Regions from separate parts of the Alcanivorax sp. NBRC 102024 genome, predicted to be linked through region 4. Evidence: predicted binding sites of a transcription regulator. Region 4 holds the regulator's gene; each other region holds the start of a gene.
The links. The regulator sigma-54, encoded in region 4, starts transcription at its own class of promoters, with help from an activator protein. The targets are predictions, from matches to a motif close to TGGCACNNNNNTTGCTNT.
Positions count from the first base shown of each region.

Region 1: glnA (glutamate--ammonia ligase) is a predicted target of sigma-54. The motif match lies at 1,431-1,448, and genes of this name have one in related genera.
Region 2: A0251_RS09375 (NarK family nitrate/nitrite MFS transporter) is a predicted target of sigma-54. The motif match lies at 3,448-3,465, and genes of this name have one in related genera.
Region 3: atzF (allophanate hydrolase) is a predicted target of sigma-54. The motif match lies at 2,396-2,413, and genes of this name have one in related genera.

Region 1 covers NZ_BDAS01000002.1:191,510-198,847, forward strand. Annotated here, with positions in the region: gene A0251_RS04660 (tRNA (5-methylaminomethyl-2-thiouridylate)-methyltransferase) at 1-929, shown strand, start outside; gene A0251_RS04665 (sulfurtransferase TusA family protein) at 1,079-1,333, shown strand; gene glnA (glutamate--ammonia ligase) at 1,564-2,970, shown strand; gene A0251_RS17130 (DUF4124 domain-containing protein) at 3,124-3,852, shown strand; gene glnL (nitrogen regulation protein NR(II)) at 3,992-5,101, shown strand; gene ntrC (nitrogen regulation protein NR(I)) at 5,157-6,590, shown strand; gene A0251_RS04690 (nuclear transport factor 2 family protein) at 6,730-7,197, opposite strand; gene pip (prolyl aminopeptidase) at 7,196-7,338, shown strand, end outside.
Region 2 covers NZ_BDAS01000004.1:312,132-319,469, reverse strand. Annotated here, with positions in the region: gene A0251_RS09390 (NAD(P)/FAD-dependent oxidoreductase) at 1-283, opposite strand, end outside; gene nirD (nitrite reductase small subunit NirD) at 306-650, opposite strand; gene nirB (nitrite reductase large subunit NirB) at 653-3,181, opposite strand; gene A0251_RS09375 (NarK family nitrate/nitrite MFS transporter) at 3,504-4,973, shown strand; gene A0251_RS09370 (bifunctional protein-serine/threonine kinase/phosphatase) at 5,009-6,715, shown strand; gene A0251_RS09365 (DUF1285 domain-containing protein) at 6,873-7,338, opposite strand, start outside.
Region 3 covers NZ_BDAS01000007.1:170,060-177,397, reverse strand. Annotated here, with positions in the region: gene uca (urea carboxylase) at 1-560, opposite strand, end outside; gene atzF (allophanate hydrolase) at 560-2,353, opposite strand; gene A0251_RS12425 (patatin family protein) at 2,663-3,511, shown strand; gene A0251_RS12420 (hypothetical protein) at 3,552-3,887, opposite strand; gene A0251_RS12415 (aldo/keto reductase) at 3,907-4,692, opposite strand; gene A0251_RS12410 (FAD-dependent oxidoreductase) at 4,794-5,987, opposite strand; gene waaA (lipid IV(A) 3-deoxy-D-manno-octulosonic acid transferase) at 6,078-7,338, shown strand, end outside.
Region 4 covers NZ_BDAS01000005.1:96,245-103,582, forward strand. Annotated here, with positions in the region: gene mgtE (magnesium transporter) at 1-314, opposite strand, end outside; gene A0251_RS09885 (HPr family phosphocarrier protein) at 415-684, opposite strand; gene rapZ (RNase adapter RapZ) at 700-1,551, opposite strand; gene ptsN (PTS IIA-like nitrogen regulatory protein PtsN) at 1,655-2,128, opposite strand; gene hpf (ribosome hibernation-promoting factor, HPF/YfiA family) at 2,145-2,444, opposite strand; gene A0251_RS09905 (RNA polymerase factor sigma-54) at 2,483-3,949, opposite strand; gene lptB (LPS export ABC transporter ATP-binding protein) at 4,212-4,937, opposite strand; gene lptA (lipopolysaccharide transport periplasmic protein LptA) at 4,934-5,500, opposite strand; gene lptC (LPS export ABC transporter periplasmic protein LptC) at 5,475-6,032, opposite strand; gene A0251_RS09925 (HAD family hydrolase) at 6,029-6,532, opposite strand; gene A0251_RS09930 (KpsF/GutQ family sugar-phosphate isomerase) at 6,533-7,338, opposite strand, start outside.

The DNA.
Region 1 (7,338 bases), on a different contig from region 4:
CCATCCGCAAGAAAGACCAGAACAAGGAAAAGCGCAACAATGCCCTGTGGGTGGCTGAGCAGTTGGGCATAAAAATGCACATCATTGATATCTCCGAGGAGTACAAGGATGTGGTGCTCAACCCGAAACATGGCTACGGGGCCAATCTGAACCCCTGCCTTGACTGCAAGATTTTCATGGTCAATCAGGCCACCCTGATGATCAACAAGGCGCGGGAGTTGGCCGGTGACCGGGGATTCGATTTTATTGTGACCGGCGAAGTGATTGGCCAGCGACCCAAAAGCCAGCGCAAGGAAACCATGCCGATCATCAGCCAGGAGTCCGGGGCGGATGACCGCTTGCTGCGCCCGTTGTGCGCCAGAAACCTGCCTCCTACCCTGCCGGAGCGCGAGGGCTGGGTGAATCGCGAAGCGCTATACGGTTTTACCGGCCGTAACCGCAAGCCGCAGATGGCGCTGGCCAAGGAGTTTGGGCTGGATGATTTTGCCCAGCCTGCCGGCGGCTGCTGTTTCCTCACCGACGAATCCTATTCCAACAAGCTGGCGGATCTCTGGAAGGCGCGTAACGAGCGCCGCTATGAACTGGATGACATCATGCTCTTGAAGGTGGGGCGCCATCTGCGTCCGCAGCCCCACTACAAATTGATCATCAGTCGTGAGGAAGGGGAGAACCGTTTTCTGGAAGGTTACCGTTACCAGTTCACCAGCATTACCACGGTCAGCTGCCCGGGGCCCCTTGCGTTGGTGGATGGCAACTTCGAGAGCGAAGCTGAGCTGCAGCAGGCCGCCGCTATTGTTGCCCGCTATTCCAAGGGCCGCTCCCTGGACGAGGTGACCCTGGAGGTGCGCAGCCCGGATGGCGTGGCACGCCAGGTGACCGTGGCGCCGGTGCAACCGGATGCGGTGCCGCTGGCATGGAATGTGGGGTAAATCAGTAACGAGAAGCAAGTCTCTAGGAGCGACAGGCAAAACCCGGGTTGCTCTTCGAGCCTCGCTTCTCGCAACTCGCCACTGACTTGTTCGTCTCTTTCTCCATGAATAGAACCGCTCCCTCAACACGCTGAAGCAGGTACGCTTTGATGATGACCGAAGCTCTTCATGAACTGGATGTGCGCCGCATGTTGTGCCCCATGCCGGTGATCAAGACGCAGAACAAGGTGCGCACTTTGGCGACTGGCGATTGCCTGCGAGTGGTCTGCACCGACCCTGGTGCACTGAACGATATTCCCGCCTGGTGCCGCATCAATGGCCATGAGGTGCTGGAAACCGGCGAGGCCGGCAACGAGGTATTTGTGGTTTTGCGGGTCGGGGAGGATAACGGTGCACTTTTTTAGTGCATAATAATGGTGCATCGCACCATATTAATGCGCTGTAAGAGTGTATGCTTTCCTTCGGTTGCGCGTTTAACCGTCAAATGCGCTAAAAAAGGGCTGGCATGGAACTTGCCTCCCTATTGGCAAAGCAGGCCTGGTGGCCGAGAATACCGGCTCTCTGTTCTGCCCTGATGCGGGGTGGGGCAACGAGTCAGAGACAAACCCGCTGTTCCTTAGGAGGACGCACGACAATGTCTGAAAAGACCCTCAAGCTGATTAAAGATAATGATGTGAAATGGGTGGACCTGCGCTTCACCGATAGCCGTGGTAAGGAGCAGCACGTAACCCTCCCCGTGGGTGAAATCGACGAAGATTTCTTCCAGGACGGCAAAATGTTCGATGGTTCTTCCATTGCCGGCTGGAAAGGCATCAATGAGTCCGACATGGTGATGATGCCGGATGATTCCTCCGCTGTACTGGACCCGTTCACTGACGTGGCAACCGTCAACCTGCGTTGCGATATCCTTGAGCCGTCCACCATGCAGGGTTACGAGCGTGATCCCCGCTCTGTGGCTCGTCGCGCCGAGGAATACCTGAAATCCACTGGCATCGCCGACACTGCGCTGTTTGGTCCTGAGCCGGAATTCTTCGTATTTGATTCCGTGCAGTGGAAATCCGACATGCAGGGTTCCATGTACAACATTCACTCCGAAGAAGCCGCGTGGGTATCCCACGAGGACTTCGAAGGTGGCAACATCGGTCACCGTCCGGGTGTGAAGGGCGGCTACTTCCCGGTTCCGCCGGTAGATAGCCTGCACGACCTGCGTGGTGCCATGTGTTCCGCCATGGAGCAAATGGGCCTGAACATCGAAGTGCACCACCATGAAGTGGGTACTGCGGGCCAGTGTGAAATCGGTGTTGGCGCCAACACTCTGACCGCCAAGGCCGACGAAGTGCAGATCCTCAAGTACTGTGTGCACAACGTGGCTCACGCCTACGGCAAGACTGCCACCTTCATGCCCAAGCCGCTGATCGGTGATAACGGTTCCGGTATGCACGTTCACGTGTCCCTGGGTAAAGATGGCAAGAACCTGTTTGCCGGTGACGGCTACGCAGGTCTGTCCGACGAAGCCCTGTACTTCATCGGCGGCATCATCAAGCACGCTCGTGCCCTGAACGCCTTCACCAACGGTTCCACCAACTCCTACAAGCGTCTGGTGCCCGGCTTCGAAGCCCCGGTAATGCTGGCCTACTCTGCCCGTAACCGTTCTGCTTCCATCCGTATTCCGTTCGTGAGCAACGCCAAGGCCCGTCGTATCGAGGCGCGCTTCCCGGATCCGTCTGCCAACCCGTACCTGTGCTTCGCGGCCCTGTTGATGGCAGGTCTGGACGGTATCAAGAACAAGCTGCACCCGGGCGATGCCATGGACAAGGATCTCTACGATCTGCCGGCTGAAGAAGCCAAGGACATCCCGACCGTGGCCCATACCCTGACCATGGCGCTGGATTGCCTGGAAGCCGACATGGACTTCCTGACCGAAGGCGACGTGTTCTCCAAGGATATGCTGGAAGGTTACATCAGCCTGAAGCGTGGTGAGATCGAGCGTCTCAACATGACTCCGCACCCGGTCGAGTTCGACATGTACTACTCCTGCTAATCTCCTTCGGGAAATCTGCAGAAAGAAGGCCCCCGCTAGTCGGGGGCTTTTTTTGTCTGTATGAGTCTGAAATAAGCGCAGAATTTGTGCATTTGGCCCTTTCTTGTGCCGGCTTGGCGGGTGAGAATCAAAGGGTGTTCAAGGGAGGCAATCATGAAGAATGCAGGAATGTTGCTGACTGCTTTGCTGGTGTGCTCTGGCGGGCTACGTGCCGAAACAGCGGTAGAGGTTGACGGGGAAGAGCCCAATGCATCGGCAAAGATATATCGGTCTGTCGACAAGAATGGCAATGTGATTTTCAGTGATCAGCCTGCAGAGGGCGCAAGCGCTTCCGAAGAGGTGCACCTTCGACCTCCCAATGCGGTGCCCATGAAGAGGGTCAAATTGCCTGAAGCTGAATCTCAGATTGAGGAGGACGAGCCGCCCGAAGGGTATCGTTCTCTTGTGATTACCCGTCCTGAGCCGGAAAGCACTATCCGTAATCAGCAAGAACCGGTAGTGGTCTCTGTGGATCTGCAGCCGTCCCTTCAGGGAGATGACCGACTGGTGCTTTTCGATAATGGGGAGGCCCAGCCAGGTATGGCGCTGAATACCGTTATTCGGGGTGCGCACACTCTCGTGGTCAAAGTGCTCAATTCTGATGACGAGGTTCTGATCAGCTCTGAGCCGGTGCAGGTGTATATCCATCGCAGTACGGTGCAGAATTTCCAGAATTCGCCTGGCAATGGGGGGCCGGGTGTTATTGGTGACCCTGCCAGCCGGGGTGGCGCTGCGGAAACGGGTGGATCCGCATCGTCAGGCGGTCCCGCCGGGGCCGGTGACCCGGCGGGGCGAGGAGATCCTGCTCGACCGTCTCAGCGGCGACCCATTCTGGCTCCCTAGTCCTGCACCATTATAGTGCAATCTTTCCTCTGATCTCGCTACACTCATCATCATGGGGCTGCGTTCTCTGCATTGAAGACCTATAGCCGTGCACCTGCGGCGTTGGCAGAGGTGGCCTGATAATTGCTTATGCCCTGTTATGGGCCAACAGTTGATGGGTGGTGTCACCTTGCACAAACGTTTACTGGATCACCTGCGCACTGCGGTGGTCATGCTGGATCACAAGCTGCAGGTCCGCTATCTGAATCCGGCGGCAGAGATGCTGCTTGCCACCAGCGCCAGCCGTGCCATGGGGCAGCCGCTGCCGGATTATTTTTTTGATGACGAAGAAGCCCGTGATGCCCTGCGCCAGTGCATCCAGGATGAGCATCCCTTCACGCGGCGGGAGGCTCGTCTTGCGGTGGCGCCGGGTTATGAAATTACTGTGGATTATTCCGTCAGTCCGATTAATGAACCCGGGCAGACCCTGAGCCTGCTGATGGAAATGCAGCCGCTGGATCGGCTGCTGCGCATCACCCGGGAAGAAGCGTTGATCCATGCGCATCAGGCGACCCGGGCGCTGGTGCGAGGGGTGGCCCACGAGATCAAGAACCCTCTGGGGGGTATCCGCGGGGCGGCTCAGTTGCTGGAGCGCGCTCTGCCGGACCCGGAGCTGACCGAGTACACCAAAGTCATCATCGATGAGGCAGACCGGTTGCGCACGGTGGCAGATCGTATGCTTGGTCCGCGCAAGCCGCCGGAGTTCAAGCCGGTGAATGTGCATGAATGCCTGGAGCATGTTCGTCAGCTGTTGCTGGCGGAGCACCCCCAGGGGGTCGCGATCTGGCGGGATTACGATATCAGCCTGCCGGATGTGATTGCCGACCGGGATCAGATGATTCAGGTATTGCTCAATATTATCCGCAACGCCACCCAGGCCTTGCTGGAATCGCATACAGAAGATGCCCGCATCATCATGCGCACCCGGGTATTGCGCCAGTTCACCATTGGCTCGTTGCGCCACCGTCTGGTGCTGCGGGTAGATATTATCGACAACGGCCCGGGTATTGCCCCGGATGTGCAGGAGACCCTGTTTTATCCCATGGTCAGCGGCCGGGCCAGTGGTACCGGGCTGGGTTTGTCCATTGCCCAGTCCATTATCAGTCAGCATCAGGGGTTGATTGAGTGCGAGAGCGCACCGGGTAACACCGTGTTCAGTATTTTGCTGCCAATGGAGCAGCCGGAAATAACGGAGAGCGAACAGTCATGAGCGCCTTTGCAGCCGTGAACAACGACAACAGTGAAACACCAGGGAGTGGCCGGTTATGAGCGTAACGGTATGGGTAGTCGACGATGACCGGTCCATTCGCTGGGTGCTGGAAAAGGCATTGAGCCAGGAGGGTTACGCAGTAACCTGTTTCGAGGATGGCGATGAGGCGCTGAACACCCTGGAGGAGGGGGGGCAGGAGCCGGAAGTGCTGATCAGTGATGTGCGCATGCCGGGCACCGACGGCCTGCGGATGCTCAAGATTCTACAGCGCAAGAACCCGGATCTGCCGGTGATCATCATGACCGCCCACTCTGATCTGGATTCCGCGGTGGCCTCCTATCAGGGAGGAGCCTTTGAGTATTTGCCCAAGCCGTTTGATGTGGACGAGGCGGTGGCTCTGGTGCGGCGTGCCATCAAGCATCGTGAAGAATCCCGCGGTGAGCAGCCGGCCGCCGTGGAGGAAGAGTCCACCGAAATTATCGGCGAAGCGCCGGCCATGCAGGAGGTGTTCCGCGCCATTGGCCGACTCAGCCATTCCAACGTCACGGTACTGATCAACGGCCAGTCTGGTACTGGTAAGGAGCTGGTTGCCCGGGCCCTGCACAGTCACTCCATGCGTCGTGAAAAGAATTTTGTGGCACTGAACATGGCGGCTATCCCCAAGGACCTGATCGAATCCGAGCTGTTTGGTCACGAAAAGGGGGCCTTTACCGGTGCCAATAACCAGCGTGTGGGGCGTTTTGAGCAGGCCAACGGTGGCACCCTGTTCCTTGATGAAATCGGTGACATGCCGCTGGAAGCGCAGACTCGCCTGTTGCGGGTATTGCAGGAGAGCGAGTTTTATCGCGTTGGTGGTACCACTCCGATCCATGTGGATGTTCGCATTATTGCAGCCACTCACCAGGATCTGGAGCGGCTGGTCAAGGATGGAGACTTCCGTGAGGATCTGTTCCACCGCCTCAATGTAATCCGTATCCATATTCCCCGGCTGGCTGAGCGCCGTGAAGATATCCCCCGCCTGGCCAACTACTTCCTGCAGCGGGCGGGCAATGAGCTGGGCGTGGAGCCCAAGGTGCTGCACAAGGACACGGAAAAATACCTGGCCGCCCAGGGTTGGCCGGGTAACGTGCGGCAACTGGAAAATACCTGTCGCTGGCTGACGGTGATGGCATCCGGTCGAGAGGTGCTGGTGGATGATCTGCCGCCGGAACTGAAAGAGGCCGGTGCCGCCAAGGGCGCCGACGTGACTGGCGACTGGCTCAAGTCCCTGCGCAACTGGGCCGACCGGGCCCTGTCCCAGGGTGAGCGCAGCATCCTCGAACAGGCGGTTCCGGGGTTCGAGCGCACCATGATCGAAGTGGCCCTGCAGCACACCGGCGGCCGTAAGCGCGATGCCGCCGCTTTGCTCGGCTGGGGTCGCAACACCCTCACCCGCAAGATCAAGGAGCTGGACATGGAGGGAGAGTTGGCTGGCGGCGATGAGGATTGATGAAGCAGTTAACAGTTAATGGTGAATAGTTAACAGTTCGCGGGACTGGACTTCAGGTTCTGCAACGCAAGAGGCCGCGTCCATACTCTGGGCGCGGCCTCTTGCGTTGGGAAATAACGAGCGCAAAATCGCGAGCTGTTCACTCCCTAAGCCCATTCGCTGTCAGCGCCTCAATTTTCCACTCCCCGTCCTCGCGCCAGTCGCTCACCACCCGATAGCTGTCCACGTTCTCGGGCATGACGTTCTGTCCGCCCCAGGCGAAGGCGGTGAAGGTGACGCGGGCGTGGCGTTGGGTAACAGGGTCCAGCTCGATGTTGATCTGGGTGAGTGCCAGCTGGCGTTGCGGGTAGCGGAGGAAGGTGCCCATCAGTAGGCGCCGTACCTCGTTCCGTTGCAGGGTGTGGCCGCCACGCTGAATCTCTGCAGGATCGGTGAGTGTGTCCATCACCGATCCGGTATCGCCAGCCTCGATAGCCGCCTCAAGATTCTCCAGGGCGTCCAGGATAGCCTGCTCCGGTGGGGTTTTGCTGCAGCCTGCCAGCAACAGTTGCAGGGTAATCACCAGCAGGTATGCTGAGGTCTTTCTGCAGATAAGTGCAGCTCTCATGGCGTTATTTCCCTTGCCGGACAGTTATCGGCAGTCTCTGGTATCAGTGGGTCAGGGGCACCAGCTTTACGTGGAAGAAAGCGGTAATCCGGACGGCGTGCCTGTGGTTGTCCTTCATGGCGGTCCCGGCGGCGGTTGCTC
Region 2 (7,338 bases), on a different contig from region 4:
CCGCAGCGGTGATCACCTGTCGCCGATGGCGATGAATCTGTACCACCGGCGAGCCGGTGATAAGGCGAATATCCCGGTCGCGATACCACTGGTGGGGATAGGTGGTAATGGTCTGCTCGTCCGTACCGCCCCCCAGCAAGGGGGACAGCATGACCCGGTTGTAACCGGCAAAGGGCTCTTCCCCCACCACCGTGATCTGATACAGATCCGGTGCCAGGCGGGTGAGCTCTTCCAGCAGGCGGCATGCCGCCATGCCGTTACCGATGACTACCAGTCGCTTCATTACCGCATCGCCCTCGTGCTGTTCAGGCCGGGATGGCCAGCTTGATCACGTCCCCTTCCACCTGAACCGGATAGACCGTGAGGGAGACTTCCTCGTCTTCCAGACACTGACCGGTTTCCAGGTCGAAATGCTGCTTGTAGATTGGCGATGCCACCACGCGCTTGTCGCCCAGGGAGCCTAGGATCCCCCGGCTCAGAACATTGGCCTGGCTGAACGGGTCGCGATTATCCAGAGCGTAGAGATTGCCATCGCGGGTGCGGAACAGGGCGGCCTGGCGCCCGGGCAGACGGACGCCCACCCCGGTGCCCGGCAGTACATCATCAAGCTTGCAGACGGTTTGCCACTGCACGGCTACAGAACTGTTCATGCTCATGCCTCCTCGACCAGTTCGATACGTTCATGCTCATAGGCCGGACGACGCTGACCCCGCTCACGCACGTATTTCAGATTGTCATCGGCACTGTCATCGTTAACGAAATGTTTGAAACGTTTCAGCGCTTCATCGTCTTCGATGGTGGTCTTCCACTCACACTGGTAGGTGTCGATCACGTGTGCCATTTCCGCTTCCAGCTCGGCACCGATACCCAGGGAGTCCTCCAGAATCACCTGCTTCAGGTAATCCAGGCCCCCTTCCAGGTTTTCCAGCCAGACGCTGGTGCGCTGCAGGCGATCGGCGGTCTTGATGTAGAACATCAGGAAACGGTCGATGGTCTTGATCAGTGCTTCGTCGGAGAGATCGGACGCGAACAGGTCCGCATGGCGCGGGCGCATGCCGCCGTTGCCGCACACATACAGGTTCCAGCCTTTCTCGGTGGCGATCACCCCCACATCCTTGCTTTGCGCTTCGGCACATTCGCGGGTACAGCCACTGACCGCCATCTTGATCTTGTGGGGACTGCGCAGACCTTTGTAACGCTCTTCCACCTGAATAGCGGTACCGACCGAATCCTTCACCCCATAGCGGCACCAGGTGGAACCGACACAGGATTTCACGGTACGCAGGGACTTGCCGTAGGCGTGGCCGGTTTCAAAGCCGGCATCCACCAGGGTGCGCCAGATATCCGGCAACTGCTCCACGCGGGCACCAAACAGATCCACCCGCTGGCCACCGGTGATCTTGGTGTAGAGGTCGTATTTCTTGGCCACTTCACCGAGCACGATCAGCTTGTCCGGAGTAATTTCGCCGCCGGCCACACGGGGCACCACGGAATAGGTACCGTCGCGCTGCAGGTTGCCCAGGAAGTAGTCGTTGGTGTCCTGCAGGCCCGCGTGGGGCTTCTTCAAGACGTAGTCGTTCCAGCAGGACGCCAACACCGAGGCTACCGTGGGTTTACAGATGTCACAGCCGTCACCGCTACCGTGTTTTTCCAGCAGTTCGTCAAAGGTGGTGATCTGACCGACTCGCACCAGGTGATAGATTTCCTGACGGGAATACGGGAAGTGTTCGCACAGGTGGTTGTTCACTTCCACACCGCGTTTTTCCAGTTCGCTGTCCAGTACCTGTTTCACCAGTGCCGAACAACCGCCACAGGTGGCGGAGGCCTTGGTGCAGGATTTCAGGTCGCCAACGGTCATGGCACCGCCATCAATGGCCGCGCACAGATCACCTTTGGAGACGTTGTTACAGGAACAGATCTGGGCGCTGTCAGGCAGGGCATCGGCCCCCAACAACGGCGCACCATCAGAGACCGGCGCCACCAGGGCGGCAGGGTCACCGGGCAGGTCCATCTCATTCAGACAAAGCTGCAACAGGTTACCGTAGTCGTTGGCATCCCCCACCAGTACCGCACCGAGCAGTTTCTTGCCGCATTCACTGATCACCGCCTTCTTGTAGATGCCGGCGGTCTGATCCATGAACACGGTGCTGCGCGAACCAGGGGTATTGCCATGGGCATCACCAATGGACGCCACATCCACGCCCATCAGTTTCAACTTGGTGCTCATGTCCGCACCGAGGAACTGTTTTTCCTGCTTGCCCATCAGATGTTCGGCCGCGATCTCCGCCATCTGGTAACCCGGTGCCACCAGGCCGAAGATGCGCCCTTCCCACAGCGCCACCTCACCGATGGCATAGATGTTGTCATCGGAGGTGACACAGTGATTGTTCACCACAATCCCGCCTCGCTCGCCGATTTCCAGTTCACAGGCGCGACCCAGTTCGTCCTGGGGACGAATCCCGGCAGAGAACACAATGACATCGGTTTCCAGATGTCTGTCTTCACCAAAATTCATTCGATGATTGCAGCTTTCCCCGTCGACAATATCCCGGGTTCCGGTGTTGGTGTGCACAGTGACACCCAGCTCCTGGATCTTGTCCCTGAGCAGGCCACCCCCAAAGTCGTCCACCTGCACGGCCATCAGGCGCGGCGCGAACTCCACCACATGGGTTTGCAGACCCAGATCATGAAGGGCTTTTGCCGCTTCCAGACCCAGCAGGCCCCCCCCCACCACCGTGCCGACCTTGCCATCCTTACTGGCGGCGATAATGGCATCCAGATCCTCAATGGTGCGGTAGACGAAACAGTTGTCCCGGTCGTTACCGGGAATCGGCGGCACAAACGGATAGGAACCGGTGGCCAGCACCAACTTGTCGTAACCCAGTGTCTCGCCGGTATGGGTGGTCACCGTACGAGCGACACGATCAATACCGTCCGCCTTGGTATTGAGCTTCAGCGTGATGTTGTGCTGATCAAAGAAACCTTCCGGCACCAGCGACAGGTCATCGGCAGTCTTGCCTGAGAAATAGCCGGTTAGTCCCACGCGGTCATAGGCCGGCAGTGGCTCCGCGCACAATACGGTAATGTCGAAGTGCTCGCGGCCACCCTGGGCTACCAGGGACTCCAGATAACGTTGACCCACCATGCCGTGGCCAATAAGTAGAAGTTGTTGCTTTGCCATAAGGCTCACCCTCGCGGTGCATGACTGACACTCACCACTGAGCAAGCCCTGTGCCAACTTGATAACCCCATGTTTCCAATAGATTTATTGGGTTTTTCTGGCAATAAATCCAAAAAAACTGCTTTCTTTTAATGCGTTCATGCACGAGAAAAATGCATTTTTTCGTGCACTGCCATGGCACAAAAACGCTCCGCAATTGCGCACAGGGATTGTCTGATTGCGGCTGCATTTCATTTTATTTTATTGAAAACAGTCACTTACCAAGGTGGCACAGGAGTTGCTCAGATCAGCCCGTCGTTAACCGCCCATGCATGGAGAAGTCATGAGCGATCAAAAGCTGAATCTGTTGAACCTGTCCGCGCCGCGTATCCGCCTGTTGCACCTGAGCTGGCTGGCGTTCTTTATTACCTTTGTTGTCTGGTTTTCCCATGCGCCATTAATGGGGCACCTTCGGGAAGCCTTCGATTTGAGCCCGGACCAGATAAAGGCGTTGCTGATACTTAACGTGGCCCTGACCATTCCTGCACGGGTGATCATCGGCTCACTGGTGGACCGCTTCGGTCCCCGACTGGTGTTTGGCTCACTGTTGATGCTGGCCGCGCTCCCCTGCTGGGCCTTCGCACTTTCCACCAGCTATGAACAGCTGGCGGTCACCCGTCTGCTGATGGGGTTTGTGGGGGCCGGCTTCGTGGTGGGCATCCGCCTGATCAGCGAGTGGTTTCCGGCCCGGGAAGTGGGCCTCGCGGAAGGCGTTTACGGGGGCTGGGGCAACTTCGGCTCCGCTGCCGCGGCGATTACCCTGCCCTCCCTGGCTCTCCTCTATGGCGGCGAAAACGGCTGGCGCTGGGCCATTGCCACCACCGGTGCCGTGTCCTTCCTCTATGGCACCTTTTTCCTGTGGCGGGCACGCAACACGCCCCAGGGGGCGTCCTACTTCAAGCCGAAGAAAGCCAGCGCCCTGGAAGTGAGCAGCAAGAAGGACCTGTTCTTTTATCTGGCCATGAGCCTGCCGCTGTACATTGCCCTGCTTGTCATCGTCTGGCGCCTGGGCCCCACCAACCTGAATCTGTTTGGCCAGACCACCCAGTTACTGTTGGCAGCACTGATTATCAGCCTGGCCGTGATACAGCTCGGTCAGGCCTGGCGGGTCAACCGTGATCACCTCAAGGAAGGGGTTCCTGAACACGACCGCTACAGTTTCAAGCAGGTGGCGATTCTGGACCTGGCCTACATGGTGACCTTTGGCTCCGAGTTGGCAGTGGTGTCCATGCTGCCGCTGTTCTTTACCGATACCTTCAGCCTGAGCGCGGTCACCGCCGGTCTACTGGCCTCCGGCTATGCCTTTATGAACCTGGTCGCTCGTCCCGGTGGCGGCTGGGTCTCCGACAAGTTCGGTCGCAAGAAATCCCTGGCGATCCTGCTCTGCGGGCTGATGGTGGGTTACGGCCTGATGAGCCAGATCGGCAGCAGCTGGCCCATTGCCCTGGCGGTGATTGCGACCATGTGCTGTTCCTTCTTTGTGCAGGCTGGCGAAGGGGCCGTATTTGCCACCGTGCCGCTGATCAAGCGCCGCCTTACCGGTCAGATCGCCGGTATGGTGGGTGCCTACGGCAATGCCGGCGCCGTGATCTTCCTGACCGTGCTGACCTTTGTGGATCCGTCCACCTTCTTCTTGGTGATTGCCGCCAGCGCGGCCGTGGCCCTGGCCGCCGTGCAGTTTCTGGATGAACCCAAGGGGCATATTGCGGAAATCGACGAAAAAGGCGACGTTCAGCTTATTGAGGTGGGCTGAGTCTCTCCGCCACGTCATACACAGGAGTTTTGATCATGGATGTAGCCAGCGCCACCGCTACCGCTCCGGAAGCCGCCGCCGAACCGGACCTGCACCCGCAGGTTCGCATCGGCCAATACAGCGATCCGGGGCCCAAGCTGCATAACCAGGATGCTCTGGCCATGCAGATTCCCGAGGGCCCACTGTTACGTACCAAGGGTATTGTGGCCGCCCTGGCCGATGGCCTGTCCAGTGCCGGTGCCGCCCGGGAGGCGGCGGAGTCCTGCGTACTGGGATTCATCAATGATTACTACGCAACGCCATCGCTGTGGAGTGTGCCACGCTCTGCACAGCGGGTGCTGGAAGCGCTGAATCGCTGGCTCTGCCGTCAGACACTGGCCGGCGAGAGCCACCTTTGCACCCTGTCATTGCTGATTCTTCGCTCACGCACGGCGCATCTGTTTCAGGTGGGGGATTCCCGCATCTGGCGGCTGCGTAATGAGCGACTGGAATGCCTGACCCGGGACCACAGCCGTATCATCGGTGACAACCGTCAGGTGCTTACGCGGGTGATGGGCGGCGATACCCGCCTGGATGTGGACTACAGCAGCAGCGACTTGCAGGTGGGCGATGTGTTCCTGCTCACCAGTGATGGGGTCCACGGTTTCCTGTCACGTTCCCGCATGCAGGGCATCGTCCGCGCCAGTGGCCAGCCGGAGGTGGCCGCCCGCAGCCTGGTAGAAGCGGCCCTGGCCAGTGGCAGTGATGACAACCTGAGCTGTCAGGTACTGCAGGTGGATGGCCTGCCGGACGCCAGCGCCGACGAAGCCCTGCGCCAGCGCGGCAGCCTGCCGTTGCCGCCCCCGTTAAGCCCGGGTATCCGCCTGGACGGTTTCACCGTGAAGCGGGAGCTTTACGCCAGTGTGCGCAGCCATCTGTATCTGGTGGAGGATGACAGTGGCAAACCCTCGGTATTGAAGACGCCGTCGGTAAACCTGGAAGATGACCGGGATGCGCTGGAGCGCTTTGTCATGGAAGGCTGGGTGGGCCAGCGACTGCGCAATGCCCACCTGCTGCACACCCTGCCGCTGCCGGACAACCCCAGCTGCCTGTATCAGCATCTGGAGTTCATTGACGGCGTCACCCTGCAACAGTGGCTGAAGGAACATCCGGATGTGGCCGTGGAAGAAAAACTGTATCTGGCGGACCAGTTGCTCAACGGGGTCCGCGCCCTGCACCGGGCCGATGTGATCCATGGCGACCTGAAGCCGGACAACATCATGGTGGATACCCGCGGGCTGGTTCGCATCGTGGATTTCGGGAGTTGCCATTGTCGTGGCATGGAGCAACACAATGCCGGCATTCCCCTTGGCACCCGGGATTACAGCGCCCCGGAACTGCTGGATGGCGTCGCCCCCAGCGAACAGAGCGATCTGTTTTCCGTGGCGGTGATCATTCATGAAATGCTCACCGGATCGCTGCCCTGGCAGGGCCGCTACGAAAAGTCCGCCCATCGACCCCTTCCGCCCCTGCAGGGCCACAACGCCTTCGTGCCCCTGTGGATCAACAACGTGCTGCAGATCGCCCTGCAACACCAACCCAAACAACGCTTCACCGATGCCGCCGAATTCCGCGATGCCCTGCGCCGCCCGGTACGCAGCCGCAAACCGGTCATCGACAACGACATCCGGCAACTGCGCATCTGGAAAGGCATCAGTATTGTGCTGGGGGTGTTGTTGTTGATTAGTGTGGCGACGAGATAATTAATAATGAATAGTTAATAATTAATAATGCGCGATACCGGATGATCTTGTGTGCAACGCATGAGGCCGCGCCCATATCCTGGGCGCGGCCTCATGCGTTTCTGTTACGACGACACACTTATCGCGCAGCTATTAATTATTCATTATTAACTATTAATTACCCTAAGCTGCCCAACTCAAATCGCCGACCATTGCTCTCCACAAACAGCTTCCCGTTTTCCTCAACCGCCCAGTCCACCAGCTGATAGAACGCGGACCGTCCGATCAGGGCTTCCAGGTTTTCCCGGACCAGCAGATACGGTGACGGTTCGCCGGTTTGCGGGTCGGTTTCCACCCGCAGGGGATGGTTGTCGCCGGCGACCACATGGCTGCCCACATTGGTGGTGAAGACCAGTTTGTTGACCCCGCCCTCTTCCACACGCTGCACTTCCACCGCCACAAAGGGGGCATCGTCCACCTGGATGCGCAGTTTTTCCACCGGGGTAATCAGGAAGTAGTCATCGCCTTCGCGCAGCAAGATGGTGGAAAACAGGGCCACCATGCGTTCACGCTGGATGGGGGAATTCTGATAGTACCAGGTGCCATCCCTGGCAATACGCATGTCGATATCCGCATGGCGCTCC
Region 3 (7,338 bases), on a different contig from region 4:
CCGAGCCGCTTTACCGACTCAAAGGCAGCGACCAGTTCGTCTTCGTTGTTGCAGCGGGACAGGCCGATGCCGCCACCACCGGCGGTGCTTTTCAGCATCACCGGGTAGCCGATCTGCAGTGCGGCCTGTTTGGCGTCGTCCAGGCTTTGCAGCAGGTCGGTACCGGGGGCCAGTGGCACGCCGGCTTTTTCGGCGATGGCACGGGCTTCATGCTTGAGGCCGAACTCGCGCAGTTGTTGCGGGGTCGGGCCCACAAAAGCGATGCCGTTGGCGGCGCAGGCTTCAGCAAACTCGGCGTTTTCGGAAAGAAATCCGTAGCCGGGAATAATGGCCTCGGCGCCGGTGTCTTTGGCGGCCTGCAGAATCAGGTCGGTTTTCAGATAACTGTCTGCGGCGGTCTGACCGCCCAGGGATACCGCTTCATCCGCCACGCTGACGTGCTGGCTGTTGCGATCCGCCTCTGAATAGACCGCCACCGAGGCAATGCCCATCTGCTTCAGGGTGCGACAGATACGCACCGCAATTTCACCCCGGTTGGCGATCAGCACTTTCGTTAACATCAGAGGGACTCCTTCTTGTTCAGCGCGGCGATGTAGTTTCTCCAGCCGCCCAGTTCGGTAATGTCGGTGGCGTCGTCGATGGCCCAGGGCTCGCAGATGAATCCTTTCACCCAGCGGCCATCCACGGTTTCCAGGCTGCCAATGCCAAGGGGGGCAGGAATCAGCCCGACAAAGCTGCCGAAGTGTTCGATAGGCATTTGCCACAGTTCGATGGGAATGCTGTCTCCGCCGTCTTTTTCGTTGCGGATCAGCCCGGGTTTGGGAGGCACCGTGTTGGCCAGGGCATAGAGGCGATAGCAGGGAGCGGTGTGGGTGGCTTCCAGCAGCACCGCGTCGCGTTCCACCAGCTGACTGTTCAGTGGCATGCCGGTGAGGTGGGCACCGACCACCGCCACGGTGATGGAATCATCATGGTTATCGCTGGCGGCATTTTTTTCCGGTGCCGGCAGTGCCTGACCGGTGGCGCCGGCCAGCCAGGGCTGGTGCTGTTGCCAGCGCTGGCCGAATTCCGCCAGGGCATGGTCTTGCCAGGCGGGGGCAATCAGGGTGATGCCGCCGGGCAGGCCGTCGTCCCGAAAACCGCCGGGCAGGGCCAGGGCACACAGATCCAGCAGGTTGACGAAGTTGGTCCAGGTGCCCAGTTGGCTGTTCAGGGTGATGGGATCGTTGCGTACCGCGTCGCGGGTATAGATGCCCGGGGTGGTGGGTAGCAGCAGGGCATCCACACCGGCCAGCAGGTTGTCTGACTGACGTTTGAGTTCGGCCAGACGATATTGGGCGCGGAAACTGTCAACGGCGCTGATCTGTGCCGCCGGTTCCAGGATGTCACGGATCACCGGTAACAGGGCTTGTGGTGTTTCCTGCAACAGGGTGTCAGTGACAGAGAAACGCTCGGCTACCCATGGGCCCTGATACAGCAGGGCTGCCGCATCCTGCAGCACGGTGGTATCCACGGTAACCAGCTCGGCAAGACTGCTGAGGCTCTCCAGTTGTTGTTCCCAGAGCGCCTTCGCCTTGTGGTCACCGAACCAGGGCAGATCGTGGGGAATCCCCAGCTTCGGTCGTGCAGGCAGTCCGGTTTTCTGCCGTGACGGCGCCGGACGGCTGAAAGCATCGTCGCTATCGAACTGGCCGATAAGGCGGTAAATGGTCCGGGCATCTTCCACATTCAGCGCAAACACGCTGACGCAGTCCAGGGTTCGGCACGCGGGCACCACGCCTCGGGTGCTGATGGCACCGCGGCTGGGTTTCAGGCCGACGATATTGGTAAAGGCTGCGGGTACCCGCCCGGAGCCGGCGGTGTCGGTGCCCAGCGAGAAGGGCACCAGCCCCAGGCTGACGCTCACCGCCGAACCGGAACTGGAGCCGCCGCTGAGGTAGTCGCCGTTGAACGGGTTGGGCACTTCCCCGTAAGGGGAGCGGGTGCCGACCAGTCCGGTGGCAAACTGATCCAGATTGGTTTTGCCCACCACAATCGCGCCGGCGTCGCGCAGCAGTCTGACCACGGTGGCGTCTTCCTGCGCTGTGTAGGCAAAGGCGGGGCAGGCCGCCGTGGTCGGCATACCGGCCACATCAATATTGTCTTTCACCGCGAAGGGAATGCCGTAGAGAGGCAGGGACGGGTCAGTCAGGGCCTCGGCCTGGGCGACCAGGGAGGACTCGTCCAGCAGGTGAATCCACAGGGCGCGCTCGCTGTCGTGCAGCAGTGCCGCCAGTTGTTTCATGGCCTGTAGCGGGGTGAGGTCACCGCTGCGGTAGGCCGCCTGCCATTGTCGAAGAGTCCAGCCGATCATTCGTTTAGCACACCTGTTTGTATACAAGTTGGTATGCGGACTAGTGCAAACCCGGTGCCAAACAGACAGAAAAAATTTAAGTAATTGTTTTTACATAAATTAAATGTCGAAGGGCTGACCAGGTTGGTGGGATTTGTCAGGCTGGTGTGCGTCACGCTGATGCAGCTGCGCCGTAACAGTGCAAAAGGTTGCGTTGTGCAAGATGTCGCCATGGGCGACGGCGATGGCGGGAACAGGGAGGGGTTATTTCCGCTCTCGGCCTGGCTTTGGCAAAGTGAATCAAGGTGTCAGATTAAACAGGAGACGGATATGTCCTCGCGGGCTCTGGTCGTGGAAGGGGGTGCCATGCGCGGCATTTTTGCCGCCGGGGTGCTGGATGCCTTTCTGGAGAAAGATTACCGGGAGTTTGATTTTGCGGTGGGCGTATCCGCCGGTTCCACCAACCTGATCGGTTACCTGGCCGGAGATCATGGCCGCAACCGGCGCATCATTACCGACCATGCCTGCCGCCCGGATTTCATCAACTGGCAGCGCTTCATGGCCGGCGGTCATTTGTGTGATGTGCACTGGCTGTGGCATCAATCCTTACGGGATGTGCCGCTGAGTCTGGACCGGTATTGGCAATCGCAGACGCCGCTATGGGTGGTGACCACTTCCGTGGAGGATGGCGAGCCACGTTATCACCACGCGACGCCGGACAACCTGGACGAGATCATGACAGCGTCCTGTTCCATTCCTTTTGCCTACCGGCAATTTCCCACGGTGGACGGGCATCCCATGACCGATGGCGGGGTGGGCGATTCCATTCCCGTGCGCTGGGCCTATGAACAGGGCGCCAGGGATATCACCGTGGTGCTGTCACGGCATCAGGGGTATCGCAAGAAACCCAGCCCGCTGGCACCACTACTGAAACCCTGGGTCAGGGAAATGCCGGGGTTATATGCCGGTATGCGGAAACGCTCGCAAACCTACAATGACGCACTGGCGTTCATCGAGAACCCGCCCGAGGATTGCCGACTCACAGTGATTGCGCCAGACCGCGGCTTTCCGGTCAGCCGCTTGACCACCCATGGCCAAAAGCTGGAGCAGGGGTATTGGCAGGGGCATCAGGCCGCGTCGGTGATGTTGGGCGAGCCGCTTTTCGAAGCGGTGGGGTGAGGGCAGCTTGCAAAACAGCGCTGCCGGCAAGTCGTGTTGACTACCTGCTGCTATCCGACTCTTCACAGCGCCAGGTCCAGGCTTCCAGCTCCATGCGTTGAATGCCACGGTGATGGTTATCCATCAGAAAGACACGCCGGTCTTTCAATACCGCCCGGTTGCCGTCGGCTTTTTTGATGGCCTTGAGCAGTTTCTTTTTGGCGTTGTTTTCGATCCAGGCGTCGCTGAACAGCAAGCCCTGCAGTTTGCCGCCGGTTTCTATAGAGACAGTGTCACCGGGCTGGCAGCCGCTGGGGGGCGTTTTCAGGAGTAAGACCTTGTCAGCCTGACTGCTGGCGGCCAGAAGTAGCAATCCGATACTGAGCAGTCTGCGCATAGTGGCTCCTTTTTTGTTGTTATTCACAGGCCCGGCGCGCTTTTTCCACGTTTTCCCGCAGGTGTTGCGGGTTGATGGTGCCGGCGATGATACTGCCGACGCCGGCAGTGCCAAGGATCTTGTTCATGCTTTCCTGTACCGGGTCTTGTCCCTCGCTGCACAGGTGGCCGCTGGCAAAGGCCTTCTTGATAAGAATGCCCTTGTGGTGACTGGCGGCGTGCTCGATGACCGGCACTTCTTCGTCATGGGCCAGGTTGTAGGTGACCATGGCCACGTCTGCTTGTCTGAGGGTGTCGATACCCCCGGCCACGGTCTTGGTGGACATGCCGGTGGCGCGGATCAGGCCCGCCTTCTTCAGATCGTTGAGGGCATCCAGTGTGCCCCTCTCGAGGATATCCAGATCGTTCCCGTCCGAATGCACCAGCACGCAATCCAGGTAGTCGGTGTTCAGCCGCTTGAGACTGCGTTCCACTGAGGCACGCACATGTTGCGGGGAGAAATCGAAGTGGCTGTCGCCGCTGTCATTATCGAATTCCTCGCCCACCTTGGTGACGATAACCCAGTGCTGGCGGTCCCGGAGCAGTTGCCCCAGCCGTTCTTCACTGCGGCCGTAGGCCGGTGCGGTGTCGATCAGGTTCAGGCCCAGGTCCCGGGCCTGGGCGATCAAATCGATCACTGCCGCGTCATCGGGAATGGTAAAGGCACCGGGGTATTTCACGCCCTTGTCGCGGCCGATTTTCACTGTGCCCAGACCGAGGGCGCTGACGGTCAATCCTGTGTTGCCCAGCGGGCGCATGAAGGCCATGAAAGCTTCCTTGTTCGTCTTGCCGTAGGAGCGTCGCTGGCGGCGCGATTAACCACGCACGGAATCGCGCCGCCAACGACGCTCGCTCCTACGGAGGGAAATCAAAAACAGCGGTGCCAATAGGGCACGCCCATGGGGGCTTTTTCCAGCGTTTCCGGCATCGTTAACGGTGCCCCTGGTTTCAGCCCGCTCTCTTCCACCAATGCCATCACTCTGTCGCCCAGGTCCGGGGCCAGGGTGAGCTTGGTGGGCCAGGCCACGATCAGGTTGTGGTCGCGGTGGGCGTAGGCGTTATCCGGTTTTACCAGGGCCTGCTGTTTCGGTTCGGCCCGGGTTACGTTGAGAACGGCGAACTGGGCCTGGCTGAAATCGAGCCAGGGGAACAGGTGTTTCAGTTCGTCGCGGCCAGCGGCCAGTTGTTCCTCATCGCTGCGTTCCACGCCCCGTTCCGCCAGGTCGCCACCCAGATACCAGACCACCTTGCCGTCCGGGCAGTCATGGGTGGTGACGGTGAGCACCGGTTTGTTGCTGGTGCCGACACAGTGCGCATAGAGGCGGTGCCCCAGATCGTGTTTCACCAGCAACATTTTCAGTGGCCGCAGCTGGCTGTGTTCCTCTGGCAGCAGGCGGGCCTGGTGGGCGCCGTCCAGCAGTGCCGGGTTGCCATTGCCGGCGGACAGGATGGTCAACGTCGGCTCGATACGCTGGCCATTGACAGTCACCGCCTTCAATCCCTGCTCTCCCCATTCCAGAGAATCGCGTTCCCTGTCGAAGGCCAGCAGGCGTTCACGCACCGGCGCGGCCAGGGTGTCGATCAGTGATTCGGTGTTGATGACCAGATCATCCAGCTTGTAGACATTGCCCTTGAAGGCCTTGTCCGCCAGCGCGGAGGGGAAATGGTCCCGCTTCAGCTTTTCGATGCGCCCGCGCAGCATCTTGCTGGCGAAGAAGTTGGTCATGCGCGAGGCCACTGAGCCACTGGACCACATGTGCTGGGTGTCGCTGAGTACCTGCAGCTGGCGCAGGTCCACCGGATCGTTGCCGGCCATGGCCGCGCGCCAGCGGTCCGGCATGGCGGCGATGGATTCCGACTCGCTGGACAGGTTGCCGCCCAGGGCATACTTGAGGCCGCCGTGAATAATGCCCTGGCTGGCCAGGGTCTGGTCGCCGCCCAGGGTGTCGGTTTCCAGCAGCAGGCACTGGTAACCGGCCGCGTTGAGCCGGTTGATCAGCCACAGGCCGGCGATGCCGCCGCCGAAGATCAGAATGTCGGGTTTCAGAGGGGAGTTGCTCATGGCTCACCATCGGAGAAAGTTGCCGCTATGCTAGCATAGACGGGCCGGACCTCAGACGTCCGGCGTCCGACGTCCGACACAAGAAACCCTATGCGAACCTTTTACTCTGTCATCTGGTATTTACTGCTTCCTTTTCTGTTCCTGCGGCTGTGGCTGCGGGGGCGGCAGGCGCCGGCCTACCGTCAGCGCTGGAAGGAGCGCATGGCCTGGGGGTATCGCCCCGGGACCCTGAAAAACAGTCTCTGGGTGCACGCGGTGTCGGTGGGGGAAACCCTGGCGGCGGTGCCGATGATCGAGCGGTTGCTGGCGGATTATCCGCAGATGCCGCTGCTGGTGACCACCACCACACCCACCGGTTCGGAGCGGGTGAAAGCCCTGTTCGGCGATCGGGTGACCCATGTGTATTGCCCCTGGGAGCTGCCCACGGCATTGAACCGTTTTCTGCGCGCTTTTGATCCGAAAATGGTGATCGTGCTGGAAACCGAACTGTGGCCCAACCTGTGTGCAGCGGCGAAACGTCACGGTGCCAGATTGATGCTGATGAACGGGCGCCTGTCGGAGAAAAGCTACCGGGGCTACAGCAAGTTTCCCCGCCTGGTGCGGCCGATGATGGCCCGCTTTGATGCCCTGGCCGTGCAGACCCCGGTGGAACGGGAGCGCTATGTGGCCCTGGGGGCCTGGCCGGAACGGGTGCATGCCATCGGCAGCGTGAAATTCGACATGACACTGGACGACACCGTGCGTCAGGGGGCGGACGCCTTGCGCGCGATGATTGGTGAACGCCCGGTATGGATCGCCGCCAGTACCCACCCCGGGGAAGATGAGCCGGTACTGGCGGCGCACAAGGCGTTGCTGGAAACGGCGCCGCAGACCTTGCTGGTGCTGGTGCCGCGGCACCCGGAGCGTTTCGACGGCGTCGCCCAGTTGATCCGTCAGCAAGGGTTGGGGCTGGCCCGGCGAAGCAAACAGGACACCGTCACCGCGGACACCCAGGTGTACCTGGCCGATACCATGGGGGAGCTGTTGATGCTGTTTGGGGTGGCGGACGTGGCCTTTGTGGGCGGTTCCCTGGTGCCGGTGGGGGGGCACAATTTGCTGGAACCCGCAGGCTGGGGAAAGCCGGTTGTGACTGGCCCACACCTGCACAACTTCACCGCCATCTCGGGGCTGCTGGATGACGCTGGCGCCCTGACCCTGGTGGAGGATGCGGATGCCCTGGCCATTACCCTGCAGGGCCTGTTCCGTAACCCGGCGCAACGCCAGCATCAGGGGCAGGCAGCGGCGGCGGTTGTCGAAGCCAATCGTGGGGCACTGGAGAAAGGGCTGGGGTTGGTCGGGAAATTAATAGTTA
Region 4 (7,338 bases):
TCCTGCAGCAAGTCGGCAAGGTCATCGGTGTCCAGCTCTTCCACCAGAGAGACCAGCTCATCAGTGCTCAGGTTGCGCAGTAGCTCAACCCGCACTTCCTCACCCAGATACTGGAGAACCTCGCTTTCCTGGTCCTTGCTGAGCAGTTGCCAGAGAATCTCCCGTTCCCGGGGCGGAAAGGATTCCAGCAAATGCGCCGCTTCCGCACCGGGGAGATTGTTGAACAACTGTCGCACCTGCGTATAGGTGCCGCTGGACAAGGCGCGGTTGATGACTTTGTGGTGCTGTTGACTACGGCTGGTATCGGCGGGCATGGAATATAATGAATAGTTAATAGTGAATAATGAATAACTCTCTGGATGGTACCCCAAATCCTGCGCTATTAATTATTCATTATTAATTATTCATTGCCTTTTACTCTTCTTCATCAAAGCGGCGGGCGAACAGGTCGGTGAGTTCGTCCATGGCGGCGGCTTCATCATTGCCTTCCACCTGGAAAACCACGCTGCTGCCTTTGGCGGCGCCCAGCATCAAAAGGCCCATGATGCTTTTGGCATCGATGGGTTTGCCGTTATGAATAACGTGGATGCGGCTCTCGTATCGCGATGCCACACTGACCACCTTGGCGGCGGCGCGGGCATGAAGCCCGAGTTTGTTGATGATATCCAGTTTTGTTTCGATCATTGCGCGGCTGAGGCCTTAATCCAGTTCGCGGTGGCGTACCTGCAGGGTGGTGCCCTCATCACGCAGCCGTTTTGCCAGTTGCTCGGTGATAAACACCGAGCGATGGCGACCGCCGGTACAGCCAATGGCCACCGTCACATAGCTGCGGTCGCTCTCGGCGAAAGCCGGCAGCCAACGTCTCACGAAGTGATGGATGTCCTCCAGCATGTCGTGGCTGGCCTGGTGTTCCTTGAGGAAATCGATGATGGCTTCATCGCGCCCGGTAAAGGGGCGAAGATCTGCGCGCCAGTGGGGGTTAGGCAGTACCCGTACATCAAACACCAGGTCGGCATCATTGGGCAGGCCATTTTTGAATCCGAAGGACTCAAGCTGAAGGGAGAGGGCGGCGCTGCGATTGGCGACCCGCTCACGCATCAGATTGCGAAGGCTGTGTACGTCGTAATTGCTGCTGTCGATCACCAGATCGGCACGCAAGCGGATGTTGGCCAACAGCTCCCGTTCATGCTGGATGGCGGATTCCAGTGAGCCCTGTTGCGCGCCGAGGGGATGCCGGCGGCGGGTGGCACTGAAGCGTTTCAGCAGAGTGCTGTCGTCCGCATCCAGATAAATGATTTCGGTCTTGACCTGCTGCTGATGCAGCGCATCCAGAATGGCGTCAAAAGCCAGCAACTGGGTAGGCAGGTTGCGGGCATCAATGCCTACCGCCGCCCGCTCAATGGGCAGCTCTCCCTGGCTCAGCTGCTCTGCAAGAGTGGGCAACATGCCTGCCGGCAGGTTGTCGACGCAATAGTAGTTCTGGTCTTCCATGGCCTGCAGGGCCGTGGTCTTTCCCGAGCCGGAGCGGCCGCTGATGATGGTGAGTTTCATGGCTGCACCGCGCCTCTGTCATACACCACACGCAGGCATCCACGGTCAGCAGAGGAGGGGCGGTGGCTCTGACGCACTATGCCCGAAAGCTTGATGGGTAATGTCATGATGCCAGTCGCAGCTCCGCTTCGGATTCCACGGCAGTGTGATACAGGTGGTGATTGTCCTTGCTGAGTCGCAGCTCGGCACGGTAGTCGTCGTCGTTGAACAGGGAGGCCAGGTGGCTGAGGGTTTTCAGGTGCTGTTCCGGGTTTTCCTGGGGAACGAGCAACACAAACACAAGATCCACGGGGCGACCGTCAACGGCATCAAAATCGATGGGAGTGGACAGTTTCAGCAGCAGCCCGATGGGTTGCTGGCAGTGACCGAGACGACAGTGAGGAATGGCGATGCCTTCGCCGATGCCCGTGGAGCCCAGCTTTTCCCGGGCTACCAGGGCGTCGAAGACCTCCTGTTCGTTGAGGCTGTCGCAGCCGGCCGCAGCCAGCTGCGCAACCTGGTCCAGCAGCTGTTTCTTGCTGCTGGCCTGCACCTGATTATGGGTGCGTGCTTCGGTGAGTAGTTCGCGAACTCGCATAATTGTCGCTTTGGGGTCAGTGGCCGTGCTTGTGGCTGACGGCCTTTTCCTTGTGTTTGAGAATCTGGCGGTCGAGCTTGTCCGTCAGCTTGTCGATGGCAGCGTACATGTCCACTGCCTCAGCGGTGGCGAAGACGTCAGCCCCGGAGATATGGATAGTGGATTCCGCCTTGTGGGTCTTGGGTTCCGGGGAAAGAATCACCTGGACACTGGTAATCTGGTCGAAATGCCGTTCAAGACGGGAAAACTTGTCTCCCACATAGGCTCGCAAAGCGTCGGTAATTTCCAGGTGATGACCGCTGATATTAATTTGCATGTCTGGCTCCTTTACCTGCTCTTGGGCCGTCCCGGCGCCTACACCAAACGCTTGCGGGCGCTGGATGACGGTATTCTCATCGCCTCTCTGTACTTGGCGACTGTCCGGCGCGCCACGTTGATTCCCTGCTCATTCAGCAAGCTTGCCAGCTTGTTGTCGCTGAGCGGCTTGCGGGGATTCTCTGCAGCGACCAGCTTCTTAATAATGGCACGAATAGCGGTGGAGGAACACTCACCGCCGCCGTCTGTTCCCACGTGACTTGAGAAGAAATATTTCAGCTCAAAGACGCCGCGGGGTGTCATCATGTATTTCTGGTTGGTGACCCGACTAATGGTCGATTCGTGCATCTCGACGGCATCGGCAATGTCGGCCAGAACCAGGGGTTTCATGGCCTCCTCCCCATAATCGAAGAAGTCTTGCTGGACTTCAACAATACGGGTGGCCACCTTCAGCAGGGTGTCGTGGCGGCTTTGCAGGCTCTTGATGAACCACTTGGCCTCCTGCACGCAGTTGCGCAGGTACTGACCATCCTCTCCCCCGGCTTTGCGGGCCATGGCGGCGTACTGCTGCTGCAGGTTGACCTTGGGCAGCACCTCCTCGTTCAGGCTCACCTGCCAGTGGCCCTGGTGCTGGCGCACGATCACGTCCGGGACCGCGTAATCCACCTGGCTTTCCCCGATCTGCTCACCGGGGGCAGGATCCAGAGTGCGCAGCAGGGAGAGGGCATCAAGCAGATTTTCCTCGCTGATCTGCAGGACCCGCCGCAGGGCGGCATAGTCGTGTTTTTCCAGTAGCTCCAGATGCCCCAGCAGGGCCAGGGCATACTCCAGGAAGGGAGTGTCCGTGGGCAGTTGGCGCAGCTGCACGCGCAGGCAGTCGGCCAGATCGAGACTGGCCACGCCCACCGGATCAAATTGCTGCAGGCGATGCTGCACCGCCAGTACCTCATCGGCTTCCAGTTCATCGCCTTCGGTGAGCAGGTCCTCTTGAGCATTCATCATCGCCACGATGTCGTCCACGGACACGGTCAGGTAGCCGCGATCGTCCAGGGATTCGATGATGGTCATGGCGATAATGCGGTCCACATCGCTCATGGGAGTCAGGTTCAGTTGCCAGAGCAGGTGGTCCTGCAGGTTGCCGGCCACACTATGGCGTTGCTGCCAGTCGTCGGCATCGTCGGGAAGGGCGGCGGAGGCGCTGCTGGTCTGGCCGGAATAGACATCGTCCCATTCCGTTTCAATGCCTGGTTCGTCGTCCACGAACTCTTCCAGGGCATCTTCCCGTTCGGTATCCAGCTCCTGCTCGTCCTGACGGTCTTCGTCAGTGTCAGGCAGGGATTCGTCGCCAAAATCGTCAGCCAGCTCCAGCAACGGATTGCTTTCTACTGCCTGCTGAATTTCCTGGCGCAGGTCCAGCGTGGACAGCTGCAAGAGGCGAATGGCCTGCTGCAGCTGCGGTGTCATGGTCAGCTGCTGGCCGATTTGTAGTTGTAGGCTTGGCTTCATACTGCTCAGGCTGATTGGTCCCCAAAACCTGAGAATAACAGCCTATCTATAAGGCAAGCAATATTTGTGCCAATGGTGGTTCTGTGCTAGGGGAGGCAATTAATAGTTAATAATGAATAATTAATAACGTCGCGGAATAGCTTGTCTTTTTTTCAAGGTAAGAGGCCGCGCTCATGCTTTGGGCGCGGCCTAATCGCTTGCAAACAGTGCAATCGGCTGTCGCGTAGCTATTAATTATTCATTATTAACTATTAATTGCCTTTTACAGCCTGAAATCCGCCCCCAGATACACATCCCGCACCTGTTGGTTGCCCAGAATGGTGTCTGCATCGCCGGAGGCGATGATATGGCCGGCGCTGACGATATAGGCGGTATCGCAGATATCCAGCGTTTCACGCACGTTGTGGTCAGTGATCAGTACACCAATACCGCGCTCTTTCAGGTGGCGAATGATGCCCTTGATGTCGTTCACGGAAATCGGGTCCACGCCGGCGAAAGGCTCATCCAGCAGAATGAAATCCGGGTCCGTGGCCAGGCCGCGGGCAATTTCCGCCCGGCGCCGTTCGCCGCCGGACAGGCTCATGCCCAGGGAATCGCGAATGTGGGTGATATGGAATTCCTTGAGCAGGCTTTCCATGCGCTCGTGACGTTCCGCCTTGCTGAGATCCTTGCGGGTTTCCAGGATCGCCATGATGTTCTCTTCCACGGTCAGGCGGCGGAAGATGCTGGCTTCCTGGGGCAGGTAGCCGATGCCGCGCTGGGCGCGACCATGCATGGGCAGATGGGTGATGTCTGCGTCGTTGATGTCGATGCGCCCGGCATCGGCTTCCACCAGGCCTACGATCATGTAGAAGCAGGTGGTCTTGCCGGCACCGTTGGGCCCGAGCAGGCCGACGATCTGGCCGGCTTCCACATCCAGGGACACATCTTCGATGACCCGGCGGCCCTTGTAGCTTTTTGCCAGGTGGTGGGCGCGTAAATGGCTCATGGGGTGTTTGGCTCCGCCTCGGGGGAGGGCGCCACAGGCGCCTCGCCGTTTGCATTGTCGTCTGCCGGTGGGGCTTGTTCGGTGCCAGGAGTCTGGTTCTCGGCGGGGATCACCAGTCTCACTCGCTTGTCGCCTTCACTGCTGGCGTCGACTCGCTTGGAGTCCAGGCTGTATTCCACCCGGGCGCCCTCGAAAGTGTTGCCCAGATGTTCAATGTAGGCATCACCGGTGAGCACCAGGGTGCGTTTGCGGATGTCGTAGACCAGGTTGTTGGCGTGGGCCTGCAGGTCCTTGCCTTCTTGCATGCGTACCGGGGTGCCGGAGGCCTCCACGCGAGTCAGTTCGCCATTACGGGTAAACAGGCGCATTTCATCGGCAAACAGTTTGCGCTTGCCCTGTATCAGCTCCACATTGCCGCGATACAGGCCGCTGCCAGCGTCCTGCTCAAAGCGCCCGGAATCAGCGGTGACAGACACGGGCATTTGCGCAGGCGCCGCCAACGCCGTCACCGGCAGGGCAGCGGCAAGGGCGATGGTTCTAAGAAGCCGGTGCGTCAAACTCACTCTTTACTCCTTTTTCAAGGGTCAGGATGCCCTTGTCGAGATCGGCCTCCAGCGCTCCCGCGCGGGTGGTGCCGGATTCAAATTCCAGGTCCACATTGTCGGGAGAGCTGGCGATGTTGGTGTCGCTGTAAAAGCGCAGCTCCTGGGTATCCAGGGTAATCTTCTGTTGCTGGTTCCGGGCTTTCACGTCGCCGGAAAATACGATCAGGTCGCCATTTTCCTTGACGACGCCCTGCTCGCTAACGATGGTCCAGCTGCCCTTGTCGTTGGCCATTTCCAGCTCCGGTTCCTGCATCTCCGTGAGTGGATTATGGTCGTACTGTGTCAGGGTTTTGGCGGTCAGATAGTACTGGAGACGGCCGTCCTCTTCACTAAAAGCCCGCGCCGTAATGTCTTTGGCAACAATGGCTGGTGCCGTGAGGATGCCATCCTCCTGCCCGGGGAGAGTGTCATCCCACTCGTGGAGCGTCATCAGCATCACCAGTCCCAGCATCAGGACACCGGTGGCGCTGAGCAGGCCCTGGCGCTTCATGCCGGGCTCCGCTGTGTCAGGATGGCGTCGCAAATTTCCCGCACCGCGCCCTCGCCGCCACGCCGTTCGGTAATGTGGTTGGCGGCCGCCTTGGCGCAATCATGGGCATTGGCCGGGGCAAAGCTGAGCTGGGCCCATTCCAGGGCGCTCACGTCTGGTTCGTCATCGCCGGCATAGCCGGTTTCGCTGGCGGCAATACCCAGCTGGTTCGCCAGGTCGGCCAGGGCGACACCCTTGTCCTCGCGGCCCTGAATCAGATGGTTAATGCCCAGGTCGGCGGCGCGTTTGGCCACCATGGGAGTGTTGCGGCCTGTGATGATGGCCAGGGTCACGCCGCTGGCGGCCAGTTTCTTCAAGCCGTGGCCGTCCAGGGTGTTAAAGACTTTGAGGGTCTCGCCGTCCGGGCTGAAGTAGATGCGTCCGTCGGTCATCACTCCGTCCACATCGAAGGCCATCAGGCGCAGTTTCTGGGCATCAATGGAAGACAGTTGCATTGGCATTTACACCACCCCCGCGCGCAGCAGGTCCTGCATATTGAAGGCACCCAGTGGCTTGCGGTCCTGGTCGCAAACCATCAGGCCGTTGATCTTGCGGCTTTCCATGATCTGCAGGGCTTCTGCGGCCAGGTGGCCAGGTTCAATGGTGATTGGCTGGGCCACCATCACCTCGTCGATGGTGGCCTTGCGGATGTCGATGTTGCGGTCCAGCATGCGGCGCAGATCGCCATCAGTGAAGATGCCTGCCAGGGTACCGTCCTCCCGGGTGATGGCTGTCATGCCCAGGCCCTTGCGGGTCATTTCCAGTAGCGCTTCGCTGAGCGAGGCGCCACTGGCTACCACCGGCAGTTGTTCCCCAGCGTGCATGATGTCATCCACCTTCAATAGCAGGCGACGGCCCAGGCTGCCGCCGGGGTGGCTCATGGCGAAATCTTCGGGCGTAAAGCCACGGGCTTCCAGCAGGGCGATGGCCAGGGCATCGCCCATGGCAAGGGCCGCTGTGGTGGAGGAGGTGGGGGCCAGATTGTGCGGGCAGGCTTCTTCGCTGACCGCCACGGTCAGGTGCACATCGGAGAGCTGCGCCAGGGCAGATTGTGGCCGGCCGGTCATGCCAATCAGGGCGGTGCCCTTGCGTTTGATGACCGGGAGGATGGCCAGTACTTCGGCGGTTTCTCCGGAGTTGGACAGGGCCAGCACCACATCGTCCGGGGTGATCATGCCCAGGTCGCCGTGGGACGCCTCCCCCGGATGCACAAAGAAAGAAGGTGTGCCGGTGCTGGCCAGGGTGGCGGCCAGTTTGCTGCCCACGT